DNA from 3 places in the Streptomyces shaanxiensis genome. Region 3 is predicted to be linked to each of the others. Evidence: predicted binding sites of a transcription regulator. Region 3 holds the regulator's gene; each other region holds the start of a gene.
The links. Region 3 encodes HrcA, which represses chaperone genes, less so after heat shock. Its sites were predicted from a motif close to TTNGCACTCNGNNNNNCNGAGTGCNAA; they were not measured.
Positions count from the first base shown of each region.

Region 1: groES (co-chaperone GroES) is a predicted target of HrcA. The motif match lies at 1,607-1,633, and genes of this name have one in related genera.
Region 2: groL (chaperonin GroEL) is a predicted target of HrcA. The motif match lies at 1,491-1,517, and genes of this name have one in related genera.

Region 1 is NZ_BAAAZY010000012.1:304,325-306,592, reverse strand. It holds gene groL (chaperonin GroEL) at 1-1,032, opposite strand, end outside; gene groES (co-chaperone GroES) at 1,152-1,460, opposite strand; gene ABD932_RS24475 (polysaccharide deacetylase family protein) at 1,763-2,268, opposite strand, start outside.
Region 2 is NZ_BAAAZY010000005.1:232,429-234,696, forward strand. It holds gene groL (chaperonin GroEL) at 1-1,327, opposite strand, end outside; gene ABD932_RS05940 (cold-shock protein) at 1,699-1,905, opposite strand.
Region 3 is NZ_BAAAZY010000007.1:474,468-476,735, reverse strand. It holds gene ABD932_RS11335 (MBL fold metallo-hydrolase) at 1-285, opposite strand, end outside; gene hrcA (heat-inducible transcriptional repressor HrcA) at 450-1,466, shown strand; gene dnaJ (molecular chaperone DnaJ) at 1,467-2,268, shown strand, end outside.

The sequences.
Region 1 (2,268 bases), on a different contig from region 3:
GCCCGTGACGTCCTCGGCGTTGCCGGCACCGTCGACGACGGTCGTGTCGTCCTTGGTGACCGTGACACGGCGGGCGGAGCCCAGCACGTCCAGGTCGGCCTGGTCGAGCTTGAGGCCGACCTCTTCGGAGATGACCGTGGCGCCGGTGAGGACCGCCAGGTCCTGGAGCATCGCCTTGCGGCGGTCACCGAAGCCGGGGGCCTTGACCGCGACCGCGTTGAAGGTGCCGCGGATCTTGTTGACGACCAGGGTCGACAGGGCCTCGCCCTCGACGTCCTCGGCGATGATCAGCAGCGGCTTGGAGGCACCCGACTGGATGACCTTCTCCAGCAGCGGCAGCAGGTCCTGGATGGAGGAGATCTTGCCCTGGTTGATGAGGATGTACGGGTCCTCCAGGACGGCCTCCATGCGCTCCTGGTCCGTCACGAAGTACGGCGACAGGTAGCCCTTGTCGAAGGCCATGCCCTCGGTGAAGTCCAGCTCCAGACCGAAGGTGTTGGACTCCTCGACGGTGATGACACCGTCCTTGCCGACCTTGTCCATCGCCTCGGCGATGAGCTCACCGACCTGCTGGTCCTGGGCGGACAGCGCGGCGACGGCGGCGATGTCGGACTTCTCGTCGATCGGGCGGGCCGAGGCGAGGAGGTCCTCGGAGATGGCCGCGACGGCGGCGTCGATGCCCTTCTTGAGCGCGGCCGGGGAGGCACCCGCGGCGACGTTCTTCAGGCCCTCGCGCACCAGCGCCTGGGCGAGCACGGTGGCGGTGGTCGTACCGTCACCCGCGATGTCGTTGGTCTTGGTCGCCACCTCCTTCACCAGCTGGGCGCCGAGGTTCTCGTACGGGTCCTCGATCTCGACCTCACGGGCGATCGTGACACCGTCGTTGGTGATGGTGGGGGCGCCGAACTTCTTGTCGATGACGACATTGCGGCCCTTGGGGCCGATCGTCACCTTGACCGTGTCGGCCAGCTTGTTGACGCCGCGCTCGAGGGCGCGACGGGCGTCCTCGTCGAACTTCAGGATCTTCGCCATGGGAGCGGTTCAGCCCTCTCGGAAAACGTGGGTGAAACGAACTGCGCCCCTGACGCCCGGCTTCATAAGGTCGCGGGGGCCCGGGGCGCAGCTCACAAGCAAAATGTGCTTGAGGTGAATTACTTCTCGATGATCGCGAGCACGTCGCGAGCCGAGAGGACGAGGTACTCCTCGCCGTTGTACTTCACCTCGGTGCCGCCGTACTTGCTGTACAGCACGATGTCGCCGGTCTTGACGTCGAGCGGCAGGCGCTCGCCGTTCTCGAAGCGGCCCGGGCCCACGGCCAGGACGACGCCCTCCTGGGGCTTCTCCTTGGCGGTGTCCGGAATGACCAGGCCAGAGGCCGTGGTCTGCTCGGCGTCCAGCGGCTGGACCACGATGCGGTCCTCGAGCGGCTTGATGGCAACCTTGGAGCTGGCGGTCGTCACGATCCGACCTCCCCCTTCGGAGATCTCACGGGGTTAACTGTCTGAGGTGGCGACCAGGTGGATCCGTCGTCGCGGGTGCCGGACCTGCCCGTCGCGTTGTTGGCACTCTCCAGGGGGGAGTGCCAGAGCCGAGACTATGACCGTGATTAGCACTCGGTCAAGCGGACTGCTAATTCGCTGCGCCGGCCGAGCCGCGGTTTCTGGTGACCGGCGTTGCCGTGGCCGCCGTTCCGGGGGCTGTGCCCCAGGACCCCCTTCGGCCTGAACGGCCTCCTGCTCAAGCGCCGGACAGGCTGGTGGGGCTACAGGTAGTCCTCCAGACGGCCCACCGTCAGTCCCTGTCCCTGGATCTCCCGCAGCAGCCTCGTCGTCCGCTTCCTCAGGGACAAGCCCGTCGGTTCACCCGAAGGGACGGAGACGATGTCGCCGGCGCGCAGTCGGCCGGGGCCCTCCGCGTACGTCAGTTCGCCGTCGCCCTCCATCGCCGCGCGCCACAGCACCACAGCCGTCACGCCGCAGTCGGCCGCCGCGCGGAGTGTCGTGGCGTCGTACGTGCCGTAGGGCGGGCGGAAGAGGTGGGGGCGGATGCCGAAGCGGGCGCGGAGTTTGTTCTGCTGGCCGCAGATCTCGGCGCGCTGGCCCGCGTACGGCAACCCGCGCAGGGCGGCGTGGTCGAGGGTGTGGTTCTGGATGGAGGCGCCCACCGAGCGCAGGCGCGCGAAGTGGCCGTAGCCCGGGCCGACCACGCTGTCCGTGAGGAACATGCTGACGGGCAGCCGCAGTTCACGGACCATGTCGACGAAGCGGG
Region 2 (2,268 bases), on a different contig from region 3:
CGAGCTTCACGGCCTGGGCGCCGGTCGCCTCGTCACCCTCGAGCTCCAGCTTCTCGAAGACAGCGGTGGCCTGGATGAGGGCCACGCCACCACCGGCGACGATGCCCTCCTCGACGGCCGCCTTGGCGTTGCGCACGGCGTCCTCAATGCGGTGCTTGCGCTCCTTGAGCTCCACCTCGGTGGCGGCACCGGCCTTGATGACCGCGACACCGCCGGCGAGCTTCGCCAGGCGCTCCTGCAGCTTCTCGCGGTCGTAGTCCGAGTCGCTGTTCTCGATCTCGGCGCGGATCTGGTTCACGCGACCCGCGACCTGCTCCGAGGAACCGGAGCCGTCGACGATGGTGGTCTCGTCCTTGGTGATGACGACCTTGCGGGCCTTGCCCAGGAGGTCCAGGGAGGTGTTCTCGAGCTTGAGACCGACCTCCTCGGAGATGACCTCGCCGCCGGTGAGGATGGCGATGTCGTTCAGCATGGCCTTGCGGCGGTCGCCGAAGCCCGGGGCCTTGACGGCGACGGACTTGAAGGTGCCGCGGATCTTGTTGACGACCAGCGTCGACAGGGCCTCGCCCTCGACGTCCTCGGCGATGATCAGCAGCGGCTTGCCCGACTGCATGACCTTCTCCAGGAGCGGGAGCAGGTCCTTGACCGAGGAGATCTTGGAGTTGGCGATCAGGATGTACGGGTCGTCGAGGACGGCCTCCATACGCTCCATGTCGGTGGCGAAGTACGCCGAGATGTAGCCCTTGTCGAAGCGCATACCCTCGGTGAGCTCCAGCTCCAGACCGAAGGTCTGGGACTCCTCGACGGTGATGACGCCTTCCTTGCCGACCTTGTCCATGGCCTCGGCGATGAGCTCGCCGATCTGGGTGTCGGCGGCGGAGATGGAGGCCGTGGAGGCGATCTGCTCCTTGGTCTCGACGTCCTTGGCCTGCTCAAGCAGGGCGGCGGAGACGGCCTCGACGGCCTTCTCGATACCGCGCTTGAGGGCCATCGGGTTGGCGCCGGCGGCTACGTTGCGCAGGCCTTCCTTGACCAGGGCCTGGGCGAGAACGGTCGCGGTGGTCGTACCGTCACCGGCGACGTCGTCCGTCTTCTTGGCGACTTCCTTGACCAGCTCGGCGCCGATCTTCTCGTACGGGTCCTCGAGCTCGATCTCCTTGGCGATGGAGACACCATCGTTGGTGATCGTGGGGGCGCCCCACTTCTTCTCGAGGACGACGTTGCGGCCCTTGGGGCCGAGCGTCACCTTCACGGCGTCCGCGAGCTGGTTCATGCCGCGCTCGAGGCCGCGCCGCGCCTCCTCGTCGAACGCGATGATCTTGGCCATGTGAAGTGGTCCCTCCAGGACTGGGGGTGATTCCTTCGGACCGCGCCCGCGCCCGCGACGGACGGCTCGCCTGCCTCGTGGTTCCTTGCCCCACCCGGCCTGCGGGCCTCACCGACCCGGTCCTTCTTTGTCACTCTCACCTTCAGAGTGCTAACGCCAATGATTAGCACTCGGGGTAGGCGAGTGCAAGCGGCTCTCGGGTATCGGGCGGGGCGCTCTGCCCGGCGCGAACAAGGGCCGGGCACGGCCTGGGCACGACCGGGCATGGCCTGGGCATGGCTTGGCGCACGGCCCGGGGCATGGCGAAGGGCCCGCACCCCGGGAGGTGCGGGCCCTTCGAAGAACGTCGCTGCAGTTAGTCGACGCGTGCTTCAGCCGGTCGCCAGACGAACCATGTCCGCCTGCGGCCCCTTCTGGCCCTGCGAGATCTCGAAATCGACCCGCTGACCTTCCTCCAGGGTGCGGTAACCGTCCATCTGGATCGCGCTGTAGTGGACGAAAACATCCGCACCACCGTCGACCGCGATGAAGCCGTACCCCTTCTCCGCGTTGAACCACTTGACGGTGCCCTGAGCCATGCCTAACTCCCCTATTACTGGCCCTTGCACAGATCCACACTTCGCGGATCCGGGTCAGACCTCACCCCCCATCGGTCGGGGGCGTGCGCCGGAACGCGTCGACCGCGGCTGAATGTATCTGCCCAACTGCCGTCTGCAACAGGTCAATCGGACGAGAAATCCGGGCACGACCGGTCGGGAATGTGGGGACAATTACCCTGACTTCAGGTCAAGTCGGACCCGACAAAGGGAACAAAAGCCGCAAAAAACCCGCACACTTTGGCTACTTCTTGTCGGGCTTACGGCAGAAAATCAAAGGCCAATCAAGGGCTGCCGACCTGTGGAACGGCGGCATGTTCCCCAACTGTACCTCGCTCAACCACA
Region 3 (2,268 bases):
CATGCCCACCGCGCCGTACACCTCCGCGCCCGCGAAGGCCGCCGCCCCGAAGGCATGGTCGAAGTGGGGATGGGTCAGCGCGAGATGAGTCACACGGTGACCCGCGAGCCACTGCGCCTGGGTACGCAACCGCGCGCCCTCTCCGAGGCTTGACCCGGCGTCGACGATCAACGCGGTCCCGTCCCCGACGACCAGCCCCGCCGTGCAGTCCCACACCGGAAGCCGGCACCGCCCCACCCCGGCCGCCAGCCGCTCCCATCCCAGCTCTTCCCAAGTCACCGTCATACAGGGACGCTAACCAAGACACGACCGGCCGGCACTGTCGTGCCGGACCGGCCTTGCCCGGGGCGTACCCCACAGCCGTACACTGGGCCGGGGACGGCTGGCACTCACAAGCACAGAGTGCCAGGAAGGCGCCAAGGGGAACGACATCTGGAGGTGTGCGCGAGATGCTGAGTGAACGCAGGCTCCAGGTGCTGCGCGCCATCGTCCAGGACTACGTCGGGACCGAGGAGCCGGTGGGCTCGAAGGCCCTGACCGAGCGGCACAGCCTCGGCGTCTCCCCGGCGACCATCCGCAACGACATGGCGGCCCTGGAGGACGAGGGGTACATCGCCCAGCCGCACACCAGCGCCGGGCGGATCCCGACCGACAAGGGCTACCGGCTGTTCGTCGACAAGCTCGCCGGCGTCAAGCCGATGAGCCCGCCGGAGCGGCGCGCCATCCAGAACTTCCTGGACGGGGCCGTCGACCTCGACGATGTCGTGGCCCGGACCGTACGGCTGCTCGCGCAGCTCACGCGGCAGGTCGCCGTCGTGCAGTACCCCTCGCTCACCCGGTCCACCGTCCGGCACGTCGAGCTGCTCTCGCTCGCGCCCGCGCGTGTGATGCTCGTGCTGATCACGGACACCGGGCGGGTCGAGCAGCGGATGGTGGACTGCCCGGCGCCCTTCGGCGAGGCCTCGCTCGCGGATCTACGCGCGCGGCTGAACAGCAGGGTCGCGGGGCGGCGCTTCACCGATGTGCCGACGCTCGTCGAGGACCTCCCCGAGGCCTTCGACGTGGAGGACCGCGGCACCGTCTCGACCGTGCTCTCCACCCTCCTGGAGACGCTCGTCGAGGAGAACGAGGAGCGGCTGATGATCGGCGGCACCGCCAATCTCACCCGCTTCGGACATGACTTCCCCCTCACTATCCGACCGGTCCTGGAGGCGCTGGAGGAGCAGGTCGTGCTCCTCAAGTTGCTTGGCGAGGCCGGGGATTCGGGCATGACCGTACGCATCGGTCATGAGAACGCCTATGAGGGACTCAACTCCACGTCCGTCGTGTCGGTCGGCTACGGTTCGGGCGGCGAGGCAGTCGCCAAGCTCGGCGTGGTCGGACCGACCCGCATGGATTACCCGGGAACGATGGGAGCGGTACGCGCAGTGGCACGGTACGTCGGACAGATCCTGGCGGAGTCGTAAGTGGCCACGGACTACTACGCCGTTCTCGGCGTGCGTCGCGACGCGTCGCAGGAAGAGATCAAGAAGGCCTTCCGGCGGCTCGCACGCGAGCTGCACCCGGACGTCAACCCGGATCCGAAGACCCAGGAGCGGTTCAAGGAGATCAACGCCGCTTACGAGGTGCTGTCGGACCCGCAGAAGAAGCAGGTCTACGACCTCGGCGGCGACCCGCTGTCCCAGGCGGGCGGCGCGGGCGCGGGCGGCTTCGGGGCCGGTGGCTTCGGCAACTTCTCGGACATCATGGACGCGTTCTTCGGTACGGCGTCCCAGCGCGGTCCGCGCTCGCGCACCCGGCGCGGCCAGGACGCGATGATCCGGCTGGAGGTCGAGCTCGACGAGGCGGCCTTCGGTACGACGAAGGACATCCAGGTCGACACGGCCGTCGTCTGCAACACCTGTAACGGTGAGGGCGCGGCGCCGGGGACCTCGGCGCAGACATGTGACATGTGCCGCGGTCGCGGCGAGGTGTCCCAGGTGACGCGGTCCTTCCTGGGCCAGGTCATGACCTCGCGTCCCTGCCCGCAGTGCCAGGGATTCGGCACGGTGGTACCGACGCCGTGTCCCGAGTGTGCGGGCGATGGCCGCGTACGGTCCCGCCGGACCCTGACGGTCAAGATCCCGGCCGGTGTCGACAACGGCACGCGGATCCAGCTCGCCGGTGAGGGCGAGGTCGGGCCGGGTGGCGGTCCCGCTGGTGACCTGTACGTCGAGATCCACGAGCTGCCGCACTCGACCTTCCAGCGGCGCGGCGACGACCTGCACT